Regions from separate parts of the Acinetobacter sp. TSRC1-2 genome, predicted to be linked through region 1. Evidence: predicted binding sites of a transcription regulator. Region 1 holds the regulator's gene; each other region holds the start of a gene.

Region 1 (10,189 bases):
GAAATGAATATTTTGTGCATGTAGATTTTCAATAGGTTCTAAGCTTAAAGCTTGATGTCCGAAGTCATGATTAAGGATAGTATTAATTCGCTTGCAGGCTTCTTCTTCTGTCTTGAGCTTATTTTCTTCAATTTGAATTTCTGCAAGTATTTTATTCCTTTTTACATTAAGTATTGTTAGGTCTTGAGTTGGTGTTGTAGCTGATAGTCTTAAAGTTTCAATGTCAGAATTTAGAATATTGAAATTAATATATTGTAGGAAATGATAAACTTCGTTTAAGCGCAATGCTTTTTTTGCTTCAGTTTGCTTTTCACTCAGGTCAGTTGTGAATTGAATACAGCTAGTTCGAATCTTAGAAATTTTAGTAATAGTAGATTGGATTTCAGTTGAGTGGTCTAGAGGGTATTCAACTTTTAACTCAGTAAAAAGCTTCCCTTTCTTTTGTTCTAAAAGGACTTTCAGTTGGCGAATTGAAGTCTTTTGTTTGGCTAGATTTAATTCTAATTCATCTTTTAGTTTAGAAAGTTCATCATGATGTTGTTCATAGTAAAGATTCAGGTCGAAATTGATGTTCAAGCTAATATTTTCTAATTGATCTTCTAGAAAATGTATACCTTTTGAAATTCGATTTTGGAGGTTCTGAGTTTCCTGATCGAAGTGATTTCTTAATTTTTCTTTTCTTTGATCAGAGATCTGATTGTCACAAAAAGCACATTTAGTTCGGTCATGATGAAGTTCATGACCTGTTTGAACCCATGTATTAAGGTCATTGTTTTTGACTAATTCTTCAATTTTTTCAGAACCACTTACGATTGTTTTCAATGTCGAATCAGTGGAGTGAATAAGGTCTAAAAAATTTAAATTATAGGTTGGTGGTAGTGGTGGATCAGGTAAGTCACGCTGCTTTATTAATGATTCAAACTCAATTTTTTCTTTATCTATTAAGGGGACATACTTGAGATTTTGGACAGATGCGATGTCACTTTTTAATTTACTAATATTATAGTTAATGTCACCAAATTGGAGATGCTGATTTTTTATGGAATTTGGTTTTTTCGTTGCTTTATCGGTAAGACAGTCCTCAAGAGCTTTAACTTTGGAATTAAGATTTTTTTCAGCATACTCTACTACTGCTTTTGTATTCTTAATTGCTAAATAGATACCAGTTTCAGCATCTTCTGTATTTGAACCGAGTTCAGTTTCTAGTTCCTTAATTCGATCCAATATTTGTTGGTTTTCGCCACCTAAAGTAACTGAAAAAGATTGGATGTTTTGAGTATCATCATGTATGAATTTTAAATTTTCCCTTACAAAGTCAGAGTTATATACATGAATTGGGTGATTAAAATCAGATAGGGTATTGTGAGTGATTGGGGATGAAGCTTTTAACTCAATACTAAAATTCGGTGATTCATACTTAGGTGGTAACTTATGTGTTTCTAAACAACGAATAATTTTTGAAAGGCTCGTTTTTCCTGAGTAATTCCGACCATAAAAGATGTTGATATCTTTAAAGTCATAAAATTGATTATTTCCCAGCGAAAGGCTTTGCGACCAATCAAAATTTTTAAAAATTGAAAAGTTCTTTATTTCACTTATTCTTTTGATTTTCATTAATTTCCCGCAGACAAAGTCTAAAAAAATCAACTATACAGATTTGTTTTATTTTTATTCAATTTTTTATTGGTTTTTAATCATTCACACGTATAAATCGCTACCTGATTGCGTCCATTTTTTTTGGCTTGATAAAGGGCAATATCTGCATTTTTAATCAGTAAATTCAAATCATTTTGATTTGGCTGTAAATGGGATACTCCAATAGATACGCTAAAATTGAAAAAGAACTTATCTTTAATACAGATTTGATGACTTTCAATGGTGCGGCACAATCGATTCGCAATCGCCACCGCATCCTCCAGTGTGGTATTTGGCAGTAATGCAATAAATTCCTCCCCACCAAAACGTGCTAACACATCGGTGTGTCGCATTTCCTTACGAGCAATTTCAGCAAGTATTCGAAGGACTTCATCCCCTATATCATGTCCATAGGTATCATTAATGTTTTTGAAAAAGTCGATATCCAGCATCAATAAACAGGCTAAATTATATTTTGGCCATTTCTGAATGGCTTGTTCAGCAACCTGCAAAAACTGTCGACGATTATTGAGTTGTGTTAACTCATCTGTATGCGCCAGTTCAGTTAGGGCATAGTAGTTCCAATCATTTAATACAACCCGTAAAAAATTGCGTTTTGAATTTAAAGTATTATTCCAGCTGATATACATGCTGAGTAATAAAATAGGGGCATATATGAGCGAAAATAAAACAATTTCTTCTAAGCTGATCAACTGAAATACGCCATGAAAAATGACGGCGCTAATCAGCAAGGAAGTAAAGATTGAATTTCGAAACGAGACTTGTACACATAAATTGCCCAATAAAATAAAAATTACAGCAGCATATATATATGTGGTTACAAATGCACTATGTGACAAAACCAGAAGACTTAACCACAGTGCAGCTGCTGCCGCGACGTATATGGGAAGCAAGCTATCTAGAATTTTAATATTTTTGCAGTAACGGAAGGCGAGCCAGTTGATTAATAGGGCACACACCACAAGAATGAGCCGCGAAATACCTGAGAGCATGCCAATTTCCGGTATGAGCAACCAGTCTACAAAGAAATAACTTAAAAATGTAATCTGGCCAATAAAATTGACACATTTTAAAAATTGTCGTTGGTGTTTATTTTGATAGTCCAAGTAATACTGTTGAAATTGATCTGGAATGCGTGTGGTTGGATCTTGTAATTCTTTTTCTATCACTTTTCGATTTTCAATCGTACACAGCTGCTTTGGTAGAATATAAGCAGTTTCATGATTTGAATTTTGAGCCTCATTTACCCCAATCTGATGAGGATTTTTATCATTGTTATAAGAATTTTGTTGATCTCCGCTCAACATGGAGATACCCCTTTCTGTGTGGGATTCATAGAGCAAGAATAATAGGGAGAGGAATAGACTTTGTATATAACTTAAACAATCAATAGAGCAGACAATTGTGACAAAATTTTGTTTATGTATAAAATTCATATGAATAGGAGATAAATAGTGACCTATATAAAAAGTGAAGGGATTGTTTTATGAAGGAAAATTTCAAAACTCATATTGTCCTCTACATAGTATTCAGCGTATTAATTTAGCTATAGGCTGAATCCGTAAGAGCCTATATGATCATAACAATAGATTCAGGACATTAAAAAACGGTTAGGCCGTACGATTCAGGATAGAAAAATGACCAATAGCAACTATACAGAGCTTTCGGATTCAGACGATTGTGAAAAATATGTGAATCAATTTATTCAGGAATTTCCTTTACGTAGCGCGGAAATTGGTCAGGGAACCGTGATTAAACGCGCTTTGCCAAGTCGCCATAAACGCTTAATTGGGGCATGGTGTTTCTTAGATCATGCCGGTCCCGTGACGTTTCCGCAAGGTGATGGCCTAGATGTTGGACCTCATCCGCATATAGGTTTACAAACCTTCACCTGGATGATTGAAGGCACCATGATGCATACTGACAGTTTGGGTACAAAACAATTGATTCGCCCGAAGCAGGTCAATTTAATGACGGCAGGTTACGGTATTTCACATACTGAAGTTGCCCCGGAAACTGAAATCCATATGCATGCTGCACAGCTCTGGATTGCATTGCCAGATGATAAAATAAATATGGCACCCTGTTTTGAGCATTATCCAGAGCTTCCAGTCATAGAAAAAGATCAGGTCGAATTTACTGTATTGGTGGGTGAGTTTTTAAAAACCAGATCACCGGTAGCCGTGCATACAGAATTACTCGGAGTGGATTTAACCGCAAAAGAATCGACCACTACCCGAATTAAACTTAATCCAAAATTTGAATACGGCTTCATGGCTTTGGATGGGGCTGCTGTAGTGAACGGTCATGAACTGACTGAAGACAATATGGTGGTTCTGGAGCCGGGTGTTACTGAAATTGAAATCCAGCTGCATAAGGGTAGTCGTATTTTGTTGTTGGGTGGTGAACCTTTTGAGTCGCCAATACTTCTGTGGTGGAACTTTGTCGGCCGTACTCAGGAAGAACTTTGCAAGGCACGTGATCACTGGATTGAACAACACGAACGCTTTGGTAATATTCCTGATTATCCAGGACCACGCTTGGAAGCACCTGCATTTCCAGATAAAATGCGTGCCTCCAAATAAAGATAAAATTTAAAATAAAGATAAAATTTAGGAATCATTATCCTTATGGCCATTATTGCAAATGCAGAAGTACATCGCTTGGCTGAACCTTGGTCAGGTGAGATCACAACGGGTATGCACTCATTGATGACCGATAAACCTGAATCTTTTGGTGGGCAAGATAAAGGGCCAGCACCGTATGATTTTATTTGTTCAGGCCTGGTTTCTTGTACCATGATCACGCTGCGAATGTATGCCAGTCATAAAGGCATAGAGCTGGGTGAATTTTCTGTTGAAGCCGATTTTAATGTCAATAAAGAAGGCAAAGAGTGGATTGAACGCCGTTTGTCTTTTGCCCAGCCCTTATCGGATGAGCTAAAGCAAAAATTTTTAGACATTAGCAGTAAAACACCCGTGACCAAAACATTGTTACGTAGCCTAGAGATTCATACGGTACTTGTCTAAGTTGATGAACAGATCGAAATGACATTTTGTGTAAAGCAAGATGTCATTTTTTTAAGGCTATGCGTATAGTCAAAGCAGAAAAAATAGAGAGCAAAATAATGATTACATTGCACCACTTAGATCAATCACGTTCTTTTCGAATTTTATGGGCTTTAGAAGAACTGGCCCTGAATTATCAGGTCAAGTTTTATAAGCGCTTACCCACTTTTGCTGCGCCGCCTGAATTAAAACTGGTTCATCCTTTAGCCAAAGCACCCGTATTAACCGATGCTGATCAAACTATTGCCGAATCTGCGGTGATTTTGCAATATCTGCAAGAAACCTATGATCAGCAGCAGCAATTTAAACTGCAAAATAAAAAAAATCAGCAGCAATATCGCTATTGGATGCATTATGCGGAAGGTTCACTCATGCCTTTATTGGTGATGCAGCTGGTGATGAGCAATGTACCAAAACATGTACCGTGGCTGGTGAAACCGATTGCAAAAAAAATCACTGGAGGAGTGAAAGCCGGATTTATTCAGCCGCGTTTAAAAGATCATATTAACTATTTGGAAGATTATTTGGCTAAGCATGAATATGTGGCAGGCGAATTTTCTTTTGCCGATATTCAGATGGGTTTTCCACTTGAAGCCCTGCAGTCAAGAACATCAGGGTCATATCCTTATATCGCGGCTTATGTAAAACGTTTGGCGGAACGTCCGGCTTATCAGCGAGCAAAGTTTAAAGAACAGAATCTAGCTTAAATTGAACCAGATGTTGTACATTTAGTTCATGTGATAGATGCGTTCTTTAGGGAATATTACTTTAAAGGTGGAGCCTTGATTTTCTTTCGATTCAATTTCTAAATATGCGCCATGTTGCATGAGCACATGTTTGACAATAGCCAGTCCTAAACCGGTTCCGCCGGTTTGACGGCTACGAGCACTATCGACACGATAGAAACGTTCGGTCAAACGGGGCAGATGTTTGGGGTCAATCCCGATCCCGGTATCTTCAACCGTAAAGATGCCGTGTTCACCATCATCATGCCAGCCTATGGTAACAGTTCCGCCTTTAGGCGTGTATTTAATGGCATTGGTAATCAGGTTGCTGAAGGCACTGGCAAGTTCGGTATCTGAACCAATCAGATCGCAATGACTGTCGATATCCAGATTCAGCGTGTGATGATAGTCAACGTTGTAGGCTTGAGCATCATCAAACAGTTGGTTCATCAGACTTGGCATTTCAATAATCTGGTTTTTGGCAATTTGCTTGCTACTTTCTAAACGTGAGAGCAACAGCAAGTCATTGACCAAGGCATTCATGCGCTTGGTTTGTGCCTGCATCTGGTCAAAGGCACGTTTCCAGCGCGGATTTAAATCTTCTTGGTCGGTAAAGGTTTCAATATAGCCACTGAGTACGGTCAGGGGAGTACGTAATTCATGTGAAATATTGTCGACAAAGTCTTTACGCATTTGTTCCAGGTTATGCATGCGGGTAACATCATAAGCCACCAATAGACGACTTTCGCCCCCAAAACGGGTCATTTTGACTTGGACATAATGATCTTCAAAAGCGGAAGATTTCATTTTCAAGCCATCGGGTGCCTCGTCAATATGGTTGAAATATTCAATAAAATTTGGCTGACGCAGCAAGGTTAGAATATTACGACCACGATCTAAAGGTTGTATACCGAGCAACTTTTCCGCTGCCGGATTCCACCATTCAATCTGGTGTAATTCATCAATTAAAACCACAGCTTCGGCTAATGCAACCAGTGAAGATTGAGCGCGATCAATTAAGCCGACCATTTCTGCCTGGACAATACGTTCGTGACGCTGTGCGCGATAAACATTAAACAGCAATGCACCCCAAATCCCCCCTAAATTGGGTGGGACATCGTAAGGGCGGTTAGAAATCCATTCATTCACCAAATACAGTGAACGGAGCTGCAAAGCAAAAAACATCGCGAAAGCGATAAAAATAAAAATCCAGAAATACCCAATCCCGATACCCATTAAACCTGCTATCAGCAGTAAAAAAGCGAGTAAACGTAAGTCTTGCTTGGCAAAAGTCCATAAACTGCTGTAGCGGAATCGTTTATGGTCTCGTGCAAGTTCTGGGACAGGGTAGGGTTCATACATAAAACGTGATTTACCTAAAAAACGACTAACCTAAAGCGACATCTGTGCGGGTAGAAAAACGATAACCTGTGCCACGAACGGTTTGTATATAGCGGTCTACCCCAAAAGGTTCCAGCACTTTACGTAAACGGCGAATATGCACATCAATAGTACGGTCTTCAATATATACGTTACCACCCCAAACCTGGTCAAGCAATTGAGCACGGGTATAGGCACGTTCTGGATGGGTCATGAAGAAGGCCAATAGACGGTATTCCGTAGGTCCCATCTCTAGAATACTATCTCCATAACTGACACGCTGGCTGACCGGATCAAGGATCAGGCCATTGGCATCAATGGTTTTTTCGCCACTTAATGCATTGGCACGACGTAACACTGCTTTAATGCGTGAAACCAGTTCCCGAGTCGAGAAAGGTTTGGTCATATAGTCGTCTGCACCCGCATCCAGACCTTGTACTTTATGGTCTTCTTCACCGCGCGCAGTCAACATAATCACTGGAATTTCATTTAAGCTTTCATCGCGTTTTAAGCGACGGCAGAGGTCAACGCCGCTGATACCACCCGGTAACATCCAATCTAATAAAATAAGCGCAGGGCGTTGATCCACGATCATTTGGTGGGCTTGTTTGGCATCTTCTGCCTGTAAGCATTGAAAGCCTGCCATATCTAAAGATGTATGAATCATCTCTCGAATGGGAAGTTCGTCATCGACAATTAATATATAGTCATCTTTCACAACGCAATATCCTATTTGATGTTAACGGTGAACCGTTTTGTATTTATGACAGGCTTATTACAAAGACTAATTATGACAGTATCATTGCAAAAAAGAGATATCTGCCAATTTTCGCAAAGAAATGTGACAATTTTATGCGAAAAAATGAACAATTTAAAATAAATCAGTCATCTAAATTTAACAAATTCAATGGATTGTATCAATTTTAACCTGGATTTTAAGATCAACTTTGTTTTTTCACTATTTTTTCTTTTTCTGAAAAAGTATCGAGCAAAGATAGAAAAACAAGACTGCAAGACGATAAAACATCTTCCATCGATTGTTTAAAGCCACTGACTACCCAGCGAATCGCAATTTGTGTGACATATCCATTAAGCCCGGTTGCGACTAAAGAAATTTCACGTTCAGACCGATTAATGTGCGGCATCATCAACATGACAAAAGCATGAATCATGCGGTCAAAACGCAACATGGTTTCATGAATGGTGGCTTGATTATGCAGCTCTTGAACCAGCATGGCATCAATATAAATAATCCGTGCCATACGCGGATTATCTTTTAAGGTGGTGAGTAAAGCGGTTAAGCCAGATTCAATCATTTTTCGTGGATCGGTCGATGCCTGCATGATGGCTTGCATGACATTTTGCTGCAATTGATCAATCAATTTTAAGAAGATGGTTTGAAAAAGTTCATCACTTTTCTTAAAAGATTCATAGAAATAGCGTTCAGTTAGTTTGGCTTCATTGCAAATATCTTTTACTGTCACCGCAAAAAAACCATGCGTGCCATAAGCCTCAATACCCGCTTCAATCAGCTTTTCACGACGTACCTGTTTACGCTCAGTTAAAGACAGGCCTTTAAATTGGCGTTCTTTGGTTGTTGAGGGTTTGTTTTGTTTTTCTTCAAGATTTTCGTGTTGTTCAGTCATAAATGTCGTGTGCCGAATTAAATCCAGGTTTTGTCCCTATGTTAACAATAATTTAATCGTAGACCTATGCTAGAAATGGACAGATGGTGTCTGATCTTGCTATTGATTATATATTATATTGACAATGATGATTGTCAAAATTATATTGGAGGGATGAACTGCACATCATCCCAACAGAAAAAGAATCGAAATGTTTAGGTAGATGGCGCAGAAAAATTGGATAAGGATGTGTAATGAAAATTTTTAAAAATAAAGTCGCTGCGATTACCGGTGCAGGGTCAGGTATTGGTCAGCAATTGGCTGTACTTTTGGCGAAGCAAGGTTGTCATTTGTCCTTAAGTGATGTGAATGAGCAAGGGTTGGCGCAAACTGCTGAATTGGTAAAACAAAGTCATGTGCGTGTAACCACCAAAAAGCTGGACGTGGCTGACCGTGATGCCATGAAAGAATGGGCTGAAGATACCGTGCAGGATCATGGTTCAGTCAACATGATTTTTAACAATGCCGGGGTTGCACTGGGTTCGACCGTTGAAGGGGCAAGTTATGAAGAACTGGAATGGATTGTAAATATTAACTTTTGGGGCGTAGTCTACGGTACCAAAGAGTTTTTGCCTTTAATCAAGAAATCGGGTGAAGGGCATGTCATCAATATTTCCAGTCTGTTTGGTCTAACGGCTCAACCGACCCAGTCTGCGTATAACGCCACCAAGTTTGCGGTACGTGGTTTTACTGAATCCTTGCGTCAGGAACTGGATATGGAAAACTGTGGCGTGAGTGCGCTATGTGTTCACCCCGGCGGTATTCGTACTAATATTGCCAATGCGGCAAAAATGAATGACAGTATTCGAAGCTTAGGCATGCATCCTGAAAGATCGGCAAAATCTTTTAATAAATTATTGCGCTGCCCTCCTGAAGAAGCAGCCCGTCAAATTATTGAGGCTGTGCAAAAAGACAAGCGCCGTTTATTGATTGGTAATGATGCTAAAGCTGTTGATTTGATGCAGCGTATTTTGCCGACCGGTTATCAGCGTGTTATTGCATTGGCCACAAAATTAGGCAATAGGAACAAGAAGTCGGCTTAAAACATAGATATTAAAACCCGCAAATAGCGGGTTTCTTTATGCCTAAATGCCCCCAAAAACTGGCTAAAACAGGATTGAAATCAAAAAGAACTTATATCTAGAAATAAGAAATAAAAATGGAGAAACTAACTGAATCTAAATAAGTAAGCGTTTAAATATCAGTACTTAAATTACGTTAAAATCAAATTTTTTAATAATAGAAAAAATAAGTTAGATCAAAAAAATCTTATAGATTGAACATGTGTGTTGCGAAACAGCAAGGACGAAAATATGAAAAATAGCCCACTGCCTAGATGCAATTTACATAATTTAAAAGCAATACCGCAACGCTTAAGCATGGTCAACATGATTTCAGTTCAGTTCAGTTCCTGATTTGTATGCCCATTTGTGGTTATAGATGCTATCGCTAACAGAAATAGATTTAAAAAATCCCTGTTGGATGATCTGGATTATTGATCATGTGAATTATCCGAAGTTTGTTTCAGGAAATGAAGAAAAAGACTAAAGAGCAAACCAGCCGCATAGTGTAGAAGAAAGCATCCACTTCCTCGCAATCTCCAAATTTTTGTGTCACTTCAATAAAATCATCCGCACGTTCGCAACGGACTTTTGCGTCCAGATGCGCAGTAAAC
Region 2 (10,189 bases), on a different contig from region 1:
TAAATTTTTCTCAGTTAATTCATGCTGAATTTTATTAGATAAATTCATCAAATACAGCACATCATTGGCGGCATAAGTCAGCTGTTCTGGGCTAAGCGGACGTGCCAGCCAATCAGATCGTGTCTGATCTTTATCAATATCGACATCGAGTATCTGTTTTAACGCATTTTGATAACTGACTTGCAATCCGTGCCCTAGAAAAGACAACCCCACTTGGGTATCAAAAACATTGCTTAGGCTTTTTTGCTGTGCATAGTAGTAAATTAAATCAATATCTTCACTACAAGCATGGAAGACATTTTGATGTGCTTGAAATATTTTTTTCCAAAATGCAGACAAATCCAGACTTGTCCCATCGAGCAAAAAGACCTGACTTGCAACATTAATTTGAAATACACCCAATTTAGGCCACAGGGTATCGACTTTGATGAATTCTGTGTCTAATCCATAAATGGATGTCTGACCCATCAAATGCAAAATATTTTCTAAGTCTTTTTGTTGCTGAATGAACTGAAACATATTACCGAGTCTAAAAGCAGATTCTTTTAAAAAGTATATTAACCGATATATAGCATTTAGATATAACAAAATTTACGTTTATAAAATATATTGCTTTAATTTAGGTATTTCTTTTAAATAATAAGCATTTTTTATATGTTTTTTATATAAGTTTAGATTTCAATCAAGCAAACGCTACTAAAGTCTTGGTTTACTCTTTAAATGATAAAATAAGCACCTAGGTACTTATTTCATACGCATACGATTATGAACCGCCTGACTTAAGGTATGGCTATCGACATATTCAAGCTCTCCCCCTTGAGGAACACCTTGAGCAATCCGGGTCATCTGGAGAGGTAGATGCTTGGTTGCTTCCACCAGATAATGTGCAGTCGCCTGACCTTCCACGGTTGCATTGGTTGCCAGTATTACTTCAGAAACGTTGCCTTGACTTAAGCGCCGAATCAAATACGGAATTCCGATTTCTTCAGGACCAATACCATCTAGCGGCGACAAATGCCCACCCAGTACATGGTACTTGCCACGAAAACTGCCACTTTGCTCAATCGCCATGACATCTGCAGGTGATTCGACCACACATAACAGCTGATCATCGCGTTCATGGGACAAGCAAATATCACAGACTTCATTTTCAGTCAGTGAATGACAAATGCTACATTCATGGATATAGGTGGTTGCTTCATTTAAGGCATGTGCCAAGCCGACTGCACCTTCCCGGTTTTTCATGATCAGGTGCAATGCCATGCGCTGAGCCGATTTCGGCCCAACACTTGGCAAAATACGTAAAGCTTGTACCAGTTGATCAAATCGATCACTAAACACTAAACGTATTCCTTAAAATAAACCGGAAAGGCCTGGTGGCAAGCCCATACCCGAGTTAGCCGCTTTCATTCGCTCTTCAGAAACCGCTTCAGCTTGACGCGCAGCATCATTCATTGCAGCAGCGATCAAGTCTTCAATCATGTCTGCATCGTCTTGAAGCAATTCAGGGCTGATTTCGATACGTTTTACTACGTTACGGCAAGTCATGGTGACTTTCACCAAACCACCGCCTGCTTCAGCATGAACTTCTGTTTGAGCAAGCTCTTCTTTGGCTTTTTTCATGTTGTTTTCAACATCTTTCTGCATGCGCTGTGCTTGCTGCATCAACATATTAATGTTCATAAAATTCTCCGAACAATCAATTTCTAAATCGATATTTATAAAAAGTTAGATTAAATCTAAACCACGACTAATGTCGCGAATAATATCATCAATATCTTCTAAACCAACAGATATACGAATTAAACCTTCACGAATACCGGCAGCTTCTTTCGCTTCTGCTGAGAGTTTACCGTGAGTTGTGGTAGCAGGATGCGTAATTGTCGATTTCACATCACCTAAATTACCGGTGATTGAAATAAATTGGGTATTGTCGATGACTTTCCAAGCTCCTTCACGACCGCCTTTTACTTCAAACGAAACAATACCGCCAAAACCGCTTTGTTGTTTCGCTGCAAGTTCATGACCCACATGCGAAGTTAAACCGGCGTAGTACACTTTTTCAACTTTTGGATGAGTATTTAGAAATTCAGCCAGTTTCTGTGCATTTGCAGAATGTTCACGCATACGTAAACGTAAAGTTTCCAAACCTTTCAAGAATACCCACGCATTAAATGGACTCATGGATGGGCCAGTGGTACGCACATAACCAAATACTTCTTCAAGCAGTTGGTGATTACCCACCACAGCACCGCCTAAAGCACGGCCTTGACCATCAAGGTATTTAGTCGCGGAATAAACCACCAAATCCGCACCAAATTTAATCGGTTGTTGCAATACCGGGGTACAGAAGCTGTTATCAATTGCTAGTAATGCACCATTGGCATGGGCAAGGTCTGCCAAGGCTTGAACATCAGCCACTTCAGCAAGCGGGTTGGATGGAGATTCTACAAACAATAGTTTGGTTTCAGGCTTAATGGCATTTTTCCATGCTTGCAAATCTGTCAAATCAACAAAATCAACAGTTACGCCAAATTTAGCTACGTATTTTTCGAACAAAGATACAGTCGAACCGAATACCGCACGTGAACAGATGACATGATCGCCCATTTTCAAATATGACATTGCAACAGCCATAATTGCTGCCATACCCGAACTGGTTGCCACAGCACGTTCAGCACCTTCCAAGGCAGCTAAACGTTTTTCAAACATCGCTACAGTCGGATTGGTAAAACGTGAATAAATATTTCCCGGTTCCTGACCTGAAAATTTAGCGGCTGCCTCTGCTGCATTTTCATAAACAAATGAAGATGTCAGGAAAATTGGCTCGCTGTGCTCGCCTTCAAAACTGCGTGTATGACCTGTACGAATGGCTAAAGTATCTAATTGGTATTCAATGTCGTCTTGTTGGCTCATTTTTCCTACCCAGTCCTGCTGCCTTTACTAATAATTGCCAACATTTTGAGCGCCTATAGCATTTAAGGTCAAGGTATAATGCATAAATATCGCCTACACTTCGATCAATCCACTCATATGTTAGCAGTACCCGCAATGATTCAAGTTAAAAATAGAATTGCCAAACATAGAAACAAACTCAAAAACCTGTCAACGAGTTTGTTCAATTCAAAATCGCTGATTCTATCGCAAACTACGCCCTATGAAATCATTGCAGAATATAAACAAAGCCGTGTACGTTATTACGCTTCACCAGATAAACAATATAAAGAACCGTTAGTCTTTGTGGCCCCGCTTGCAATCAACATGGCGATTTATGACCTGTATCCCTATCGCTCATTGGTAAAACACTTTCAACATAGTGGTTTTGATGTCTATTTAATCGAATGGGGTCAATATAACTATAAAGATCGCTTCCTCAATTTTATGTCATTTATTGACGATGCCATTCCACATTGCATTGCAAAAATTCGTCAGCATTCCAGTAGCGATGAAATTTCACTGCATGGCTGGAGTATGGCCGGTGTATTTGTGATGCTATATACCGCATTACAACAACCAAATTTTGTCAAAAACCTGATTGTACTGGGTAGTCCAGTGGACAGTTATGCTTCAGGTCGTATTGGTAAACTGTTTCAAAAGGCCAATCAACTGATTGCTAAAAATAAAGCCCTGCAAAACAAGATCTATTCTGAAATCTTACCCAAATCCCTGCTCCATACTCCGGGATTACTGAATGCTTTCGGTTTTAAAATTATTGATCCTATAGGATGGGTACAAAGCCAAAAGCAGTTTTTAGCGAACCTTGATAACCCGCAAGCTTTATACGAACATGCCACTATGGGCAATTTTTTAAATCGTATGATGGACTACCCGGGCGGTATCAATCAGGACATGATTTTTAATATCTGGCTAAAAAATCCGCTCAAAAATGGCATTATCCAATTACAAGATAAGAATATCGAATTAAAGAATATTGAGTGCTCTGTACTGGTGGGTGCGGGTCGTAGCGATCAGATCGTATCAGCAGCAGCGGTTAAACCTTTAATTGAATTGACAAATAGCCAGGATGTCACGTTTACTCTTATCCCGGGAGGTCATTTAGGGTTGATGTCGAGTCAATCTAGTGCCAATGAATTCTGGCCATTTATGACCACCTGGCTAAAACACAGATCAAGCAAAATATAAAGGATACATCATGATTCAGTCAGTTGCATTCATCGGCTTAGGGGCTATGGGTTACCGCATGGCAGCCCATTTTCCTCAACATTTCGACACGGTCTATGTATGGAACCGTAATTTCGAAAAAGCCAAACAGCATGCAACTGAATTTGGCACGCAAGCAGTCGAACTTGAACAGGCAGTTCAAGCCGACGTTATTTTTTCTTGCCTGCCAACCAGCAGAGAAGTCGAAGAGCTCATTGCCAGTGTCAAAATTAAATCTGGCGCTGTATGGGTAGATTGCACCAGTGGTGTTCCTGAATCGGCAAAAAAATTGGCAACACAATTAAAAGAACAAAATATCGATTTCCTTGATGCACCCGTCAGTGGGCAAACCATTGGCGCTGAAAATGCGACCTTAACGGTAATGATTGGTGGTGAAACTGCTGCTTTTGAACAGGCCCTGCCTGCAATTCGAGCCTTTGGCAAACTGATTAAACATGTGGGTGGCCCGGGTGCAGGATTTGCAGTGAAAGCAGTAAACAATATGTTATTGGCTGTAAATCTTTGTTCAGTGGCAGAAGGCTTTACTGCACTCAAAGCACATGGCGTAAACCTAAACGAAGCATTGGATTGTATTAATGCATCCAGTGGTAAAAGTGGCGTAACCGAAACAGTTTTACCGCAGCGTATTTTAAACCGTAGTTTTCCGTTGACCTTCGCGCTACCATTATTAGCCAAAGATACCGGTATTGCTTTAGACTTGGTTCGTGAAGCTAGACTGTCTGCGCCAGTGATTGCCCTCACCCAAAGTTTAATTCAAGCTTCCAGTGATTTAGCAGAAAAAGACAGTGACTTTTCTAGCGCTGTAAAAATGTATGAATCATGGAGTAAAATTACACTTGAGTAATAACTCGCCATTGAATAATGATAACGAAACCTAATATTGTGGTTATGTGTTATACACAATGTTCTTACAGAGGAAACTCTCATGACTAAGTTAAGTGTTGCAATTTTTGCTAGTGTTGCAACTTTTATTGGGGCAAGTGCTTTTGCAGCAACGCCAGAGCAAGAATGTCAAAAATTGAAGAATGACCATGATGTCATTTACGCATCTAAAGGTTTTTGCTTTAAAGACCCTGATGCCAAGGCAAAGTTTGGCAATGATAATTGCTATACGACTAAACCAAAATTTTCAGAAAAAGAGCAACAACGACTTGACGCCATCAAAGATCGTCAGAAAGAATTGAACTGTAAATAATTACAGTACCCAATCACTTTCAAGGATTAGCCATGCTTTACGATGATCAAAATATTTTTGCACGAATTATCCGCAACGAAATTCCTGCAATTAAAGTGTATGAAGATGATCAAGTCCTCGCTTTTATGGACATCATGCCACAGGCTGAAGGTCATACATTGGTGATTCCTAAAACACCAGCAATAACTTTGCTTGATCTACCACCTGATGCTGCTGCTTACACCATTCAAATTGTGCAAAAAGTTGCGCAGGCTATGGAAATCGCACTTGAAGTCAAAGGCATTGTTCTTATGCAACTTTCAGGCGCATCCGCGGGTCAGACTGTTCCGCATGTACATTTCCACCTTATTCCAAGTTCAGTTCATGAACTGGGAAAACATGCTTTACACATGGGTGATCAAGAAAAAATCCAGGCATTGGCTGAAAGAATTAAAGCCGCACTTTGATTTAAAATGAATTCAAAAAATGGAGCCTCGGCTCCATTTTTTTATAAATATAGAATAAAAAAAGAAATATTTAGTTTAAAGATCAATCGAAACACGTCATCAAACTGTCATTTATTGTTCACTTCGCTGTCACAAACATTACAGATACTGCATAGCAAGTTGGTGAGCTTCTGTAACTTTTTGTACTCAAGCAAACTAAAAAGAAGTGTTAAGTAAGGCAAATGCCATTTAGAACCGTGTTTTGGAGAAATCTCAATGAAAAAATTGCTTCTCGCTGCTGTAGTAGCGGCTATGGGGACGAGTGCAGCACAAGCGGCACCAACTTTGTATGGTAAAGTAAATTTAAGCGTTGACAGCTGGGATGATGATGGCGCAAATGATAAAATTGAACTCAACTCCAATGCTTCACGTATTGGTGTTAAAGGTGAAGAAAAACTAACTGAAAAACTCGCTGCTGTTTACCAAGCCGAATGGGAAATTGATGTAGATGGTGGTGATGACGTATTTAACAAACGTAATATCTTCGGTGGTTTAAAATGGGCAAATGTAGGTACTTTAAAAGCGGGTATTATGGATACTCCATTTAAAGATGCTGCTGGTGGATACCGTGATGTATTCAATGACTACGCTCACGCTGACATCAAAGAAATGATGTATGGTGAAGAGCGTGTAGAAAACGTCATTGGTATTGAAACAGATCCTAAACTAATGAAAGGTTTAGTATTTGCTCTTCAAGCTCAACAAGGTGAGTCTAATACCGAAACTATAAATTATACTGATGGTGCGCGTGACAGCATTGGTGATGGTATCTCTACTTCACTTGCATATGCCAATAAAGATTTAGGTTTCGAAGCTGTTATTGCTGGAAACTTTAATTCAATTGGTGACTTCAAGGCTGTCGGTATTTCAAATGCTCCTGCTGATGCAATTCGTGTAGGTGCTTCTTATGATCTTGGCAAAATTGGTGCGACTGGCTTATATTTAGGTGCAATGTGGCAAACTGCAGAAATTTCTGATTTCCAAGGTACTGAAGCCTATAATAATGTAGAAGAAGATGCATGGTTAGTTTCAGCAACTTACAATCTTGGCAATACACCTTGGTCTTTTAAAGCTCAGTATCAAGAAGCTGATACTGACTGGGCTATACGAACTACTGGCGTAACTGGCGATACTTCTGTAAAACAATGGGGTATTGGCGCAGATTATAAATTAAACAAGCAAACCAAATTGTTTGCTAATGCAGTACAACGCGAGTGGGATAATAGACGCGGAAGTGGCGGAGCTGCTTCAATTGTTACAGGAACTACTATTAACACTTCAAATGCAGATGAAACCGTTTATGGCTTAGGTATGGAAGTCAAATTCTAAGTTCAAAATAGCTAATATGAGACTGCCTTAGGGCGGTCTTTTTTAATTCAAACCAAATCAGCATCACCACCTTCATAACTAACATGAATTGCGGATAAAAAATTGACTGAGCCTGTAAATTATTTTGTTTAATTGATGACTTTTGTCTGTCTTTCTAACCTATTTATGAGAAATTTTTAAAGCAAGAGCAACTTAGACAAAGGTTTCGACCTGCTTATCTTGCACTATATGAAATATTATTTATCGCTGTGTGGTACAAGCAGTCACAAATCAATAATTTCAAAGCATTTTATCAAATGCTGAGGCAAGTCTATTTAACAGCCTTCTGTAGACTGCCGTGTTATGAGCGTTTAATTCAGTTAATGAGTGATCATCGCTTAACGTTGCAAGCTTTACATCATAGTTGTTTGGATCATCAGACCGTGTCACATTTCTAGATAGATTTAATTTTACTCCCTATATGTAAAAATCAAAGAATAGTCCGGCATAAAACGCTTAAAAGTCTTACTACACGTGGCATGAGTTCAATGGGATGGTTTTATGATTGTAAATTACCTCTGTTGATGAACCAATTGGGAATTAGCAAATCCACAAATCACGACAGGGTCACATGCTGATATTTGCGCTGTTGAGAGGCAGACGTAAGCGTTGAAAGCGAAGATTTAGGTGATCGAGGTTATTGATCAAAAGCCTTGCAGGAAAAGTTAAAATTCAGAGGAATTGAACTGTTTACCTATCATTGAAAAAATATGCAAGCTGTAAAATGGACACCTTCAGATGAGTGGAATTTAAGACAGCGAAATAAAATTGAAATAGTGATTGGGCTCTTAAAGGGTAAATTCGGTTTGATCAGCACACAGTAAAGAATCCATTTCTGGTTATTTAAGCAATATATATGCTTGGTTATGTGCATATCAATTATGCCAAAAGAATAAGCTCACGATTTTCGTCAAATGACCTTATCCATTATTCGGATTAAATAGAATATTTAATACCTCTCCTCTATTATTCTATTTTTAAAACGCCTCAATTTTAATTAAAATGCAAATTAGTCTTATTCAACAAATATTATCTCAAAATAATATCCATCGATAAAACGAAGTATTTTAGTCGACTTTAAAATATAAAATACAACTGTTTTAGTCAACTTTAAATATAATACATAAGCATTTTAGTCGGAATTAAAAATATTAATACTAAGCATTTTAGTCAACTTTAAAATAGCTAAATTTTAGTTTATTTTTTAACAATGTATATTTTCAAGTAATTGTTTTTATTTAATTAAATAATATATTTTTATTTTAAATGTTTAATCTATTTATTTTTAGTTACTTTTTGTTTAATAATATAATTATATTTTAAAAATAGGCTTATTTGCATGAGCTTAATACCCAAAGATTTTAATCAAAGATTAGTTAGAGAGATCACAATCATATTAATAATTAAGATTGCTCTCTTGCTGCTGATTAAAAACATCTGGTTCGATGCCCCCACTATTCCCAAAAATTTTGACTCTCAAGTTGCCGAGCGTATTGCCGGCAGTCCTTCCCAAATCAAGGAGACACGTTGATGATTTCTGAAAGCGTGGTCGATCTTTCGCGGTTCCAATTTGCAATGACCGCGTTGTATCATTTTATATTTGTACCCCTTACTCTTGGTCTGGCTTTTATTCTTGCCATTATGGAAACCACTTATGTGATTTCCGGTAAGGAAATTTATAAAGACATGACCAAATTCTGGGGAAAACTTTTTGGTATTAATTTTGCCTTAGGGGTAACTACAGGCTTAACCATGGAGTTCCAGTTTGGTACAAACTGGGCGTACTATTCGCATTATGTCGGTGACATTTTCGGTGCGCCACTGGCTATTGAAGGATTAATGGCATTTTTCTTGGAATCGACTTTTATTGGTCTTTTCTTCTTCGGCTGGGATCGACTTTCCAAAGCTCAGCATTTAGGCGTGACCTGGCTGGTTGCACTCGGTTCCAACATGTCTGCACTGTGGATTTTAGTTGCCAATGGCTGGATGCAAAATCCTGTCGGTGCAGCGTTCAACTTTGAAACCATGCGGATGGAGTTGGTTGATTTCGGTGCGCTGATTTTCAACCCGGTGGCTCAGGTTAAATTTGTCCATACGGTATCTTCAGGTTATGTGACTGGTGCAATTTTCGTTCTGGCAATTTCCAGCTACTACATGCTCAAAAAACGTGATCTGCCTTTTGCACGCCGTTCTTTCGCAATTGCTGCAATCTTTGGTTTAGCCTCTACATTATCGGTTATTTTACTGGGTGATGAATCCGGTTATGAACTGGGTGATGTACAAAAAACCAAATTAGCTGCAATTGAAGCAGAATGGGAAACTCACCCGGCACCCGCTCCATTTACATTATTCGGTATTCCAAATCAGGAAGAACAACGCACTGACTACGCTGTTCGCATTCCATATGTGATGGGTATTATTGCGACGCGTTCTCTTGATAAAGAAGTGACTGGTCTAAAAGACCTGATGGTTCAACATGAGCTTCGTATCCGCAATGGTATGCATGCGTATGCCGAACTTGAAAAGCTTCGTGCAGGCGATCGCTCTCCAGCACTTATGGCTTCTTTCCAAGAAAACCAAAAAGACCTGGGTTATGGCTTGCTTCTTAAAAAATACACACCAAATGTAGTGGATGCCTCTGAAGAGCAAATTAAGGCAGCAACCAAGGATACTATTCCGAACGTAACTGCCCTGTTCTTCTCGTTCCGTGCCATGGTTGCTTCTGGTTTCTTGATGCTGCTTCTGTTTATCCTAGCAACTTATGCAGTGGCTAAACGCAATGCAGAAAACAAACCGTGGCTACTTAAATTTGCACTTTACGGACTTCCATTGCCTTGGATTGCTACACAAACTGGCTGGTATGTGGCTGAAGGGGGTCGTCAACCATGGACTATTGGTGAGGTTTTACCTACCCATCTTTCTGCTTCAAGCTTAAGCACTGGGGACATTTGGGGTTCAA
Region 3 (10,189 bases), on a different contig from region 1:
ATACTTCACGATAATTTCGACCGTATGAATCTGTTCCTGTACTTAAAATGGTTTGACCTGCAGTGGACTCAGATTCCTGCTTGGTAAAATTTGCATCAAATTCTAAGTCATGATTGTCATTGATTAAATAAGTCAGTCTGGAATTTAGACTTTCTACTTCCGTACCACGGAAGCCGCCGACATAGCTGTCTTCTTCACGCTTTTGCTTATTCACCCCAAGCTGCATGCCCAGTTTATTTTCAATCAAAGGCCCGGTTAGATAGACCGAAGCATTTTTGATATCTCCAGAATTATTCGAATCCTGTAAAATCGTTCCTAGTTCAGCTGTTCCCGACCATTCATCACTGACTTTTTTGGTAATGATATTGATTACACCCCCCATAGCATCACTGCCATATAAAGTAGATGCAGGTCCACGAATCACCTCAATACGCTCAATCGATGCAATCGGCGGTAAGATATTTTTTTCAAAGCCGCTATCATCTCCATTCGGATTGACATCTTTAGAATATTGACGTTTACCATTCACCAAAAATAATGTGTAACTTGAACTCATACCACGAATACTGACTGTTTGTGCGGAACCGGCTCCCGAAATAACCACCCCCGGCGTATTTCTGAGTACGTCAGTAATATCATTATATTGTCGTGCTTCTAGTTCTTCCTTGGTAATCACAGTCATGGATGCGGGAGCTTTGCTTACATCCTGTTCATAACCTGCCGCTGTAACGACTATTGTTTCTAACTTGACCGGATTAGAAACAGAAGATGTATTTTGATCAGCCGCAAATGTAACCGAAGCGATAACAGATAATATTGAAAGTGATAGTGCAGATCGAACAATACGCTTGGTCATTCAAGTTTCCCCAAGTGGCAAAATAATGGATAAGTAATGCAATTTTCGTTGCGCATTGTAACAAACAATAAACAGATTGCAATTAGTATTGATAACTATTCTCACTATCAATTAAATTTTAAGCAAAAAAAACCTCCAACAAATTGGAGGCTATTTTTTCAAACATGAAGTCTTATTTAAAATAAGCACCCTCTGCCTGACTGTGGTCAGTTTGGTCAACCACACGCGATAATTCAGGAATATGCTGTTTTAACGTCGTTTCAACACCTTGCTTCAAGGTTACATCAATAGCTGAACAGCCTTGGCAACCCCCACCAAATTTTAATACAGCGGTTAAGCCATGTTCTTCATCTTCAATAATTTCGACTAAGGCGCAGTTACCGCCATGTCCAGCCAAACCCGGATTAATTTCGGCTTGCAATACATAGCTAATGCGCTCTTCAATCGAAGCATCCGCACCTACGCGTGGCACTTTTGAATTCGGTGCGCGGAATGTTAATTGACCACCAAAACGGTCTTTATTGTAATCAATCACCGCATCCAACAAATATGGAATTGATGGCGCATCAATATATGCGGCAAAGTTTGGATAATCTTGTTTATAGTCTGTAGGAATCACTTCTTCAGGTGCACTATATGCCATACAACATTCAGCACGAGGCGTACCTGCATTTTCCACAAAAATACGTACAGCAATGCCCGGAGTATTTTGTTTATCAAGCAAATCAAACAAATACTCTTGTGCCGTTGGCGTAATCAATAAATTTGGAATTTCTTCTGCAACTGCAGCGCTGATGTTATCAGTCGACATAATCATATTTCCTCAAGCTGAAGTTATCATTTTAACTGAAGATGCGGGGTAATAAAAAAAAATCAACTAAAATTGTCGGAATTATTATAAAAGTTCATCTTAATACTTCATTTAATGGCATTATTAGCTATAAATATTTAAAAGTTGAACTTTCACTTTATGCTAGATCTACCTTTTAACCATACTGTTTGCCTGATCCTGATTACAGTGGCAGTTTCACTGATTGCATTTTCAAATCAGAAGGTCATGAGCCGTCTTATTTTTTGGCCCCCTGCGATGCAGCGTGGACAATATGACCGCTTTATTACCCATGGTTTTGTTCATGCCGATGGCGCACATCTGATCTTCAACATGATTACGCTATTCTTTTTTGGTAGCGTAATTGAAAGTTTTTACCGACAGTATTTTTTTGATCTTGGCTTTGTCTTGTTCTACTTAGGCGGCTTGATTGTTGCCATTATTCCGAGTTATCTCAAACATAAAAATGACCATCGTTGGGCAAGTTTAGGCGCTTCCGGTGCAGTTTCTGCCGTTTTGTTTGCTTATATTCTTTTTGAACCGTGGAAACTGATTTTTGTATTCTTTATTCCTGTACCGGCAATTATTTTTGCAGTTTTATATGTTGCTTACAGTATCTGGTCAGGCAAACGTGGCAACTCCAACATTAACCATAGTGCGCATCTTTGGGGAGCTGCATATGGGGTGATCATGACCATCATTCTTGAACCAAGGCTTATTCCACACTTTTTGAATAAGTTGATGCAATTACCTTTCTAAAGTTTATTGTTCACCTAGACATATTTCAAGACGCTGAATTTTCAGCGTCTTTTTTATAGCAAAATAAAATAATTCCTATTTGCTAATGATTATTACTTAATTATCTTCGGTTCTTTGTTACCTTGTTGCACAAATTTAAGAGAAGATCACTTTCAAATTGAAACTAAGGTATTATTTTTTAAGCGTTATTTTCGCTTCAGTGGGATTAAATAGTTTGGCCCATAGCGCATGTTCAATCTGGCGACAGAAAAGCAAACATTAAACTCAAACAAATGCCAAAAAAAATTGCAGTGTATGAGCTCTCCATTTTAGATCCCTTAAATGCCTTAAACATTCAGGCTCAAATTGTGCCCAAAACCACATTTACAGGCAGCTTGACCTTATATAATCAAGCACAATTTATTAAAGCAGGCAGTCTTTTTGAACTGATTTGGCTCAATTAAAACAGTTAAAACCGGATTTAATCTTCGTAGGCGGTCGTTCAGCGAAAACACTTGAAAGCTTGCACCCAATTGCATCAACGGTCGACTTTTCTCCTAACACCAACCATTACATGAGTGATTTAAAAAATCGCACCTTGAATCTCGCAAAAGCCTTTTAAGCGTGAAGATCTTGCCGATAAAAAATTACAAGCTTTGGGGCAGCTACAACAAAAAGTGCAGCAACAGACTGCTAATAAATCAGCAGTAATGCTCTTTGCTGTTGGAGAGAATTACATGCCGCATGCAGCAAATGACCGTTTTGGTTTTATCTATGAGTTAACGGGTTTTAAATCTGTTCTTCCACTGTCTGCAAAAACCGATGTTACTCACCCTGAAGCTGGATCAATTAAGGCTTTAGCCGCACAAAAGAAAAATGCTGAACATTTAAAGTCTGCCATTTAACAGAATCCGGATTATTTGATTGTGCTGGATCGTGGCGCGGTGAATACCCAGAAATATGCCACCAAGGAAGGCATTAAAACCTATCCTATTTTAGGGCAATCTCAAGCGGTAAAACAGAATCGGGTTATTTTTGTAAATGTTGATGCCTGATATATTACTGGCGCAGGTCTGGACAATACTGCATTCATGCTGAAAGAAATCGCCGAAGGCATTTCGAAATAATACTGAAATGATAAAATTTATACATTAAGGAGCTTCGCTTCCTTTTTACTGGGCTTTTTGAAAAAGATTTACACAATTTTGTCATTAAATGCTACCCATCAAATCAATTTGGCATAGATAATGTAGACATCCGTATATTAATGATCAAAAAAACGAGATTTTTTGCATGTCCACTTCATTAGATGGTCTTCAATTTCCAATCAATCCAACCAGCAATAAAGCCAGCAGCTCCCAAACAGGCAAAGAAATTATTGCTGAAGCTTTATCTATTGTTGACAACAAGTCATCAATGAACGCCCTCGCGGAAAAAAACTGGCGTAAGCATTATCCTATCTATTTTAAGGCCTTGGTTGAACAAGGTATTCGCACTCTCAATAATCCGATTACCATTGCCAAACAGGGCTTGCACAAGGCCCATCATAGCTTTGACTTTTATAGAAATGGTCAGCGCTATTTACTTAAAGATATTATGAAGGATATCGATACAGCCAATTTGTATACCATTCAGCTAAAAGGTGAAAGTGAGACTGCCCCTGAATGGTATGTGCCTTATAAAGGGCAAAAATTACAGGGTCAGGCTTTACTGGATCAAATTCAAATCTGGCAAGATGCCGGCATTATAGAACCAAGCCATGCGGATGCTTTACGTGCCGCACATGCCCATCCCGAATGGTTTGATCTTTCTGATCGCACTATGGTCTTATTTGGTGCAGGTTCTGAAGCCGGCCCCCTAACCTGGCTGTCCAAATGGAAAGCCAATATCGTGGCCGTCGATTTACCCAATAGCCGCGTTTGGGACAGAATTTTAAAGACCATTCAACAAGGCAATGCAACCCTGTATGCACCTTGTGCGGAAAAATTGGCGGAAGATACTCCAACTGCTACACTGAAAGAAAAATTGGGGGCCGATTTACTCACTCAGACACCTGAAATTGCCCATTGGCTGATCCAAAGTGAACGTCAGCTAGACCTTGCAGCGATTGCCTATTTAGATGGTGAAAAGCACGTCCGGGTATCCATGGCCATGGACAGCATTATGCAGTACGTCAGTGAGCAAAAGGCTGACACCAGTTTAATGTTTATGTGTACCCCAACCGATGTTTATGCCATTCCTGAAGAAGTTGTAGAAGCTTCAAATCTCAAGCTCCTACAGCGCTCAAAATCGCAACGTATTATCAGTGAAAGCATTTCCATGCTTTCTGCCCAGCACTTTTTCAAGAAAAACCTGGATGCATTAATCAGCTCTGATAATGGTCAAAAATATGGTATTGCAGACTGCCTGGTGGTTGAGCAAGGGCCAAACTATGCTTTGGCAAAACGAATTCAGCAATGGCGCGCAACGCTGGCACGTCATTATGGACAGCGTGTCAGCATCAATATCGCGCCCTCTACCACTACCCGCTCAGTCACTAAAAATCCGTTATTGAAAGCGGCTTTTAATGGGGCAAGTCTGTTTGATGTGGAATCGTTTAATCCGGAAACCACCAATGCGCTGATGGCTGCATTATGGATTTATGACTTGCGTCATCCAGAATCGGTAGCGAACCCGGAAACGCCTTTGGGTCATCCATTAGAATTGATGATGAAAGGCGCCAATCATGGCGGTTTATGGCGTGTGGCTTATTTAGCCCGTACTGCACTGCCTTTTGCTGCACTGTATGGCTTTGCCAATGAAAAACTGCCCATCAAGAAGCTATTAAAAGTGTTTAAGAAGTAGGATTATTCTTTATTATTTTAGAAAAACTCCCTTTCCCTTTAGGAGATGAGAATCCTCAGAATATATTCTAGGATCGCAAGGGAGAGGCTTAAATCATATTTTATATTTAATTCTCTCCACGTCATACGGAATATATTCCTCATCCCAAAGGGAGAGAGCAATAAATATGAGCCATAAAAAAAAAGCTGCAATTGCAGCTTTTTTATTTCAAACCGATATTTTAAACAAACTGCAAGAACAACCAGAACAGACCACCTGATAAACAAATGGTAGCAGGTAGCGTGAAAATCCATGCTGAAAGAATGGTTCGTACCATCTGGAAGTTTAAGCCGGATTTGTTGGCCACCATAGTACCTGCAACCGCACTGTTTAACACATGTGTTGTCGATACCGGCATACCAAAGCCATCTGCTGCTGCAATAGTGGTCATGGCAACAAGTTCAGCTGACATGCCTTGCCCATAAGTCATATGGTCTTTACCAATACGTTCACCCACAGTCACTACAATACGTTTCCAGCCCACCATGGTTCCCAGACCAAGCGCAAGTGCTACTGCGACTTTTACCCAGGTCGGAATATATTGCAGGAATGAATCGAGGTTTTTACGGTATTCCTTGACTGTCTTGGCTTGACTTTCTGACATTGCAGGAAGCTGCTTAGTTTTATCTAAACGCTTGAATGCAGTCGTGCTTAAGTACATATCATTACGGATAGTCGAAACTTGTTTTTCTGGAATATCTTTTAAATCACCATATTTGGCAACGTGATTACCCAAGTGATCGGTCAAACTTGCCAAAGCAGGCACCACTTCTGGTGACATTTCTTTAGTTTGAATATATTTAGTCAACACGTCACGAGCTTGTGTATCTGGAATATCTTGATAATTTGGATAAATAACTGCCGCAGTTTGCACAGATAACTGTTCAAATGATTGGAGATGCTGGGTGTCCAGGTTTTTATTCAATGAGTACACCAAAGGTACACACCCGATCAAAATCAGCATGATTAAGCCCATACCTTTTTGACCATCGTTTGATCCATGCGCAAAACTTACCCCGGTACAGGTAAAAATCAAAATGGCACGAATTAAAGGCGGTGGTGGTTTGTTACCTTCAGGGGGTTTAAAAAGTTCAACTTGCTTTTTAAAGATTTTTTTTACTAATAAGAATACTATTGCAGCGAAAGCAAAACCAATCAAAGGCGAAAACAACAGTGCTTTACCGACTTTAATCACTTGGTCCATGTCTACACCACTGGCACCATTACCCATGTGCAGGAGGTAATTCATGATGCCCACCCCTAAAATCGAACCGATTAAAGTATGTGAACTAGACGCAGGAATACCCAAGAACCAGGTACCCAAATTCCATAAAATCGCAGCAATCAGCATGGCAAAAACCATGGCAAAACCTGCACCAGAACCGACATTCATAATCAGTTCGACAGGCAATAAAGCAATGATGCCGTAGGCTACTGCCCCACTTGCCACCATCACTCCAAGGAAATTACAAAAGCCTGCCCACATCACAGCAACAGGGGCAGATAAAGCATTGGTATAGATGACTGTCGCTACCGCATTGGCAGTGTCATGAAAACCATTAACAAATTCAAAGCCTAAAGCAATTAACAACGCAGTCGCTAAAAGAATAACGGAATATAAACTTAATGTCGGGACATGTGACAAATCAGCTGAAAGTTGAAATCCGATGTACACCAAAGTAGAAATAATAACCGTGAGAAACACCGGCATAAAAAATTTCGGCGTAGCAACATGCACATTCGTCGATTTTGCTGGCGCTGATGGCACCTGGTCTTGGACGGGAGGAATATTAGAATTCATGCAGACGGTTCAAGGGGATAATAAAATCCCCTTATTGTTCAATTTAATTGTGACAATTATATGACAAAAAGGTGCCATATAAAGCCAAATTTCAATAATTGGCTTAATTTAACTCATTCAACTTTATCTTGATGAGCCGAACTGTTTTAAATCCATCAATTTGCATTATTTAAAGCTAAAAATAGTTTGTGCCTCAATATTTCAAAATGCATGAATACCTTTAGACAAGATATTTCTAATAATCTAATAATCAAATTACCCAGCTTGTCTTTATCTGTATCCGATCATAGCCTGCTGATATTTCAATTCGATGAAAAATTCGGCACTAATGGGCTTATTTTAAGCTGTGCCTCACTATGTCGACTGAATATTCCTCAAAGGCAGTGTAATTCTGCTAAAATGATGCCCATTTTGTATTCCATCGGATTGGGGTTATTTATGTCCACGCTTGCCACCCTGAAAGAGCTTCTCGCCAAACGCATCCTGATTATTGACGGCGCTATGGGTACCATGATTCAACGCCATAAACTAGAAGAAGCGGATTATCGTGGTGAGCGTTTTGCTGACTGGGCATCTGACCTGAAAGGCAACAATGACCTGTTAGTCCTGACTCAACCCCAGATTATTCAAGGCATTCATGAAGCTTACCTGGATGCCGGTGCAGACATCATTGAAACCAACAGCTTTAACGGCACACGTGTTTCAATGTCTGACTATCACATGGAAGATCTGGTTCATGAAATTAACTTTGAAGCAGCGCGTGTTGCCAAAGCAGCTTGCGAAAAATATTCAACGCCAGACAAACCCCGTTTTGTGGCGGGTGTACTTGGCCCTACATCTCGTACTTGTTCGATTTCACCCAATGTAAATGACCCTGCATTTCGTAACATTAGCTTTGATGAATTAGTCGATAACTATATTGAAGCTGCACATGCCTTAATTGAAGGCGGTGCGGATATTCTGCTCATTGAAACAGTATTCGATACACTGAACTGTAAAGCAGCAATTTTTGCAGTGAAAGAAGTATTTAACCAGTTAGGTTATGAATTGCCGTTGATGATTTCCGGCACCATCACCGATGCTTCAGGTCGTACCTTAACCGGTCAAACTGCAGAAGCGTTCTGGAACTCGGTTCGTCATGGCGACTTGTTATCAATCGGCTTTAACTGTGCCTTGGGTGCAGATGCCATGCGTCCGCACGTTAAAACCGTATCTGACATTGCCAACACTTTTGTTTCAGCGCATCCAAATGCAGGCTTGCCGAATGCTTTCGGTGGTTATGATGAAACCCCTGAAGAAACTGCAGCATTCCTTAAAGAATTTGCAGAAAGTGGCTTGATCAATATTACCGGTGGTTGCTGTGGTACGACTCCGGATCATATCCGTGCCATCTACAATGCTGTAAAAGACATTGCGCCGCGTCAGATTCCTGAGATTAAACCAGCCTGTCGTTTAAGTGGTTTAGAACCGTTTAACATTGATGAAAATTCTTTGTTCGTCAACGTGGGTGAACGTACCAACGTGACCGGTTCAAAAAAATTCGCGCGTTTGATTCGTGAAGAAAACTATACCGAAGCTTTGGAAGTTGCCTTGGATCAAGTACAAGGCGGTGCGCAGATTGTCGACATCAATATGGATGAAGGCATGCTGGATTCGCAAGCAGCAATGGTGAAATTCCTGAATCTGATTGCCTCTGAACCGGATATTTCCCGTGTGCCGCTCATGATTGACTCATCGAAATGGGAAATTATTGAAGCGGGCTTGAAATGCGTACAAGGGAAACCGGTTGTAAACTCGATTTCCCTAAAAGAAGGTTATGACGAGTTCGTACACAAAGCACGCCTGTGTCGTCAATATGGTGCAGCAGTTATTGTCATGGCATTTGATGAAGATGGTCAGGCCGACACGGCTGCGCGTAAACGTGAAATCTGTAAACGTTCATATGATGTGTTGGTGAATGATGTCGGCTTCCCTGCTGAGGACATTATTTTTGACCCGAACGTATTTGCGATTGCAACGGGTATTGAAGAACACAACAACTATGCGGTCGATTTCATTGAAGCAACCGGCTGGATTAAGCAAAATCTTCCACATGCCATGATTTCGGGTGGTGTATCCAACGTATCGTTCTCTTTCCGGGGGAATGAACCGGTTCGTGAAGCGACTCATGCAGTCTTCCTTTACCATGCCATTCAACAAGGCATGACCATGGGGATCGTGAATGCGGGTCAGCTGGCGATTTATGATGACATTCCTGCTGAATTAAAAGCTGCGGTTGAAAATGTCGTACTGAACCAGAATCAGGGCGAAAGCGGTCAGGATGCCACTGAGAAACTACTTGAAATCGCGGAACAATACCGTGGTAAAGGCGGTGCGCAGCGCGAAGCTGAAAACCTGGAATGGCGTGAACAGTCTGTTGAAAAGCGTCTTGAATATGCTTTGGTTAAAGGTATTACCGCTTATATTGATATAGATACTGAAGAAGCACGCTTACAAGCCACCCGTCCTTTAGATGTAATTGAAGGTCCGTTGATGTCAGGCATGAACGTGGTCGGTGACTTGTTTGGTGCAGGTAAAATGTTCCTGCCGCAAGTGGTGAAATCTGCACGTGTAATGAAACAAGCCGTGGCCTGGTTGAACCCGTACATTGAGGCGGAAAAAACCGAAGGTCAGACCAAAGGTAAAATCCTGATGGCGACCGTAAAAGGCGACGTGCACGATATTGGTAAAAATATTGTCGGCGTGGTACTTGGCTGTAACGGTTACGATATTGTTGACCTAGGCGTGATGGTGTCTGCAGAAAAAATCCTGCAAACCGCGATTGATGAAAAAGTCGATATTATTGGTTTATCCGGTTTGATTACACCTTCACTGGATGAAATGGTCTTTGTTGCCAAAGAAATGCAGCGTAAAGGTTTCCATGTACCGCTTATGATTGGTGGTGCGACGACGTCTAAAGCACATACCGCAGTGAAGATTGACCCGCAATATTCAAATGATGCGGTGATTTATGTAGCAGATGCTTCACGTGCAGTCGGGGTTGCGACTTCTCTGCTTTCACCTGAAATGAAACCTGAGTTTA

What was found. The regulator PhoB, encoded in region 1, activates phosphate uptake and scavenging genes when phosphate is short. The targets are predictions, from matches to a motif close to TGTCATNAANCTGTCATAA.
Region 2: the regulator PhoB is predicted to act here: its motif matches at 5,918-5,936, upstream of ACP69Y_RS04790 (porin).
Region 3: the regulator PhoB is predicted to act here: its motif matches at 7,155-7,173, upstream of ACP69Y_RS01335 (inorganic phosphate transporter).

Annotation. Positions count from the first base shown of each region.
Region 1 covers NZ_JAFCTF010000008.1:111,145-121,333, forward strand. Annotated here, with positions in the region: gene ACP69Y_RS10130 (AAA family ATPase) at 1-1,614, opposite strand, end outside; gene ACP69Y_RS10135 (GGDEF domain-containing protein) at 1,695-2,963, opposite strand; gene ACP69Y_RS10140 (pirin family protein) at 3,294-4,241, shown strand; gene ACP69Y_RS10145 (OsmC family protein) at 4,287-4,685, shown strand; gene ACP69Y_RS10150 (glutathione S-transferase) at 4,784-5,431, shown strand; gene phoR (phosphate regulon sensor histidine kinase PhoR) at 5,453-6,811, opposite strand; gene phoB (phosphate regulon transcriptional regulator PhoB) at 6,837-7,547, opposite strand; gene ACP69Y_RS10165 (TetR/AcrR family transcriptional regulator) at 7,771-8,475, opposite strand; gene ACP69Y_RS10170 (SDR family NAD(P)-dependent oxidoreductase) at 8,709-9,557, shown strand.
Region 2 covers NZ_JAFCTF010000003.1:14,389-24,577, forward strand. Annotated here, with positions in the region: gene ACP69Y_RS04750 (ribonuclease D) at 1-519, opposite strand, end outside; gene recR (recombination mediator RecR) at 745-1,341, opposite strand; gene ACP69Y_RS04760 (YbaB/EbfC family nucleoid-associated protein) at 1,354-1,683, opposite strand; gene ACP69Y_RS04765 (O-succinylhomoserine sulfhydrylase) at 1,729-2,916, opposite strand; gene ACP69Y_RS04770 (alpha/beta fold hydrolase) at 3,052-4,143, shown strand; gene ACP69Y_RS04775 (NAD(P)-dependent oxidoreductase) at 4,154-5,026, shown strand; gene ACP69Y_RS04780 (YARHG domain-containing protein) at 5,108-5,377, shown strand; gene ACP69Y_RS04785 (HIT family protein) at 5,410-5,823, shown strand; gene ACP69Y_RS04790 (porin) at 6,079-7,191, shown strand; partial or broken gene ACP69Y_RS04795 (IS982 family transposase) at 7,353-8,148, shown strand; gene cydP (cytochrome oxidase putative small subunit CydP) at 8,570-8,761, shown strand; gene ACP69Y_RS04805 (cytochrome ubiquinol oxidase subunit I) at 8,761-10,189, shown strand, end outside.
Region 3 covers NZ_JAFCTF010000001.1:276,061-286,249, forward strand. Annotated here, with positions in the region: gene ACP69Y_RS01295 (TonB-dependent receptor domain-containing protein) at 1-856, opposite strand, end outside; gene nfuA (Fe-S biogenesis protein NfuA) at 1,029-1,667, opposite strand; gene ACP69Y_RS01305 (rhomboid family intramembrane serine protease) at 1,827-2,444, shown strand; gene ACP69Y_RS01310 (hypothetical protein) at 2,717-2,887, shown strand; gene ACP69Y_RS01315 (hypothetical protein) at 2,875-3,045, shown strand; gene ACP69Y_RS01320 (hypothetical protein) at 3,161-3,328, shown strand; gene ACP69Y_RS01325 (hypothetical protein) at 3,350-3,478, shown strand; gene ACP69Y_RS01330 (hypothetical protein) at 3,717-5,267, shown strand; gene ACP69Y_RS01335 (inorganic phosphate transporter) at 5,488-7,107, opposite strand; gene metH (methionine synthase) at 7,546-10,189, shown strand, end outside.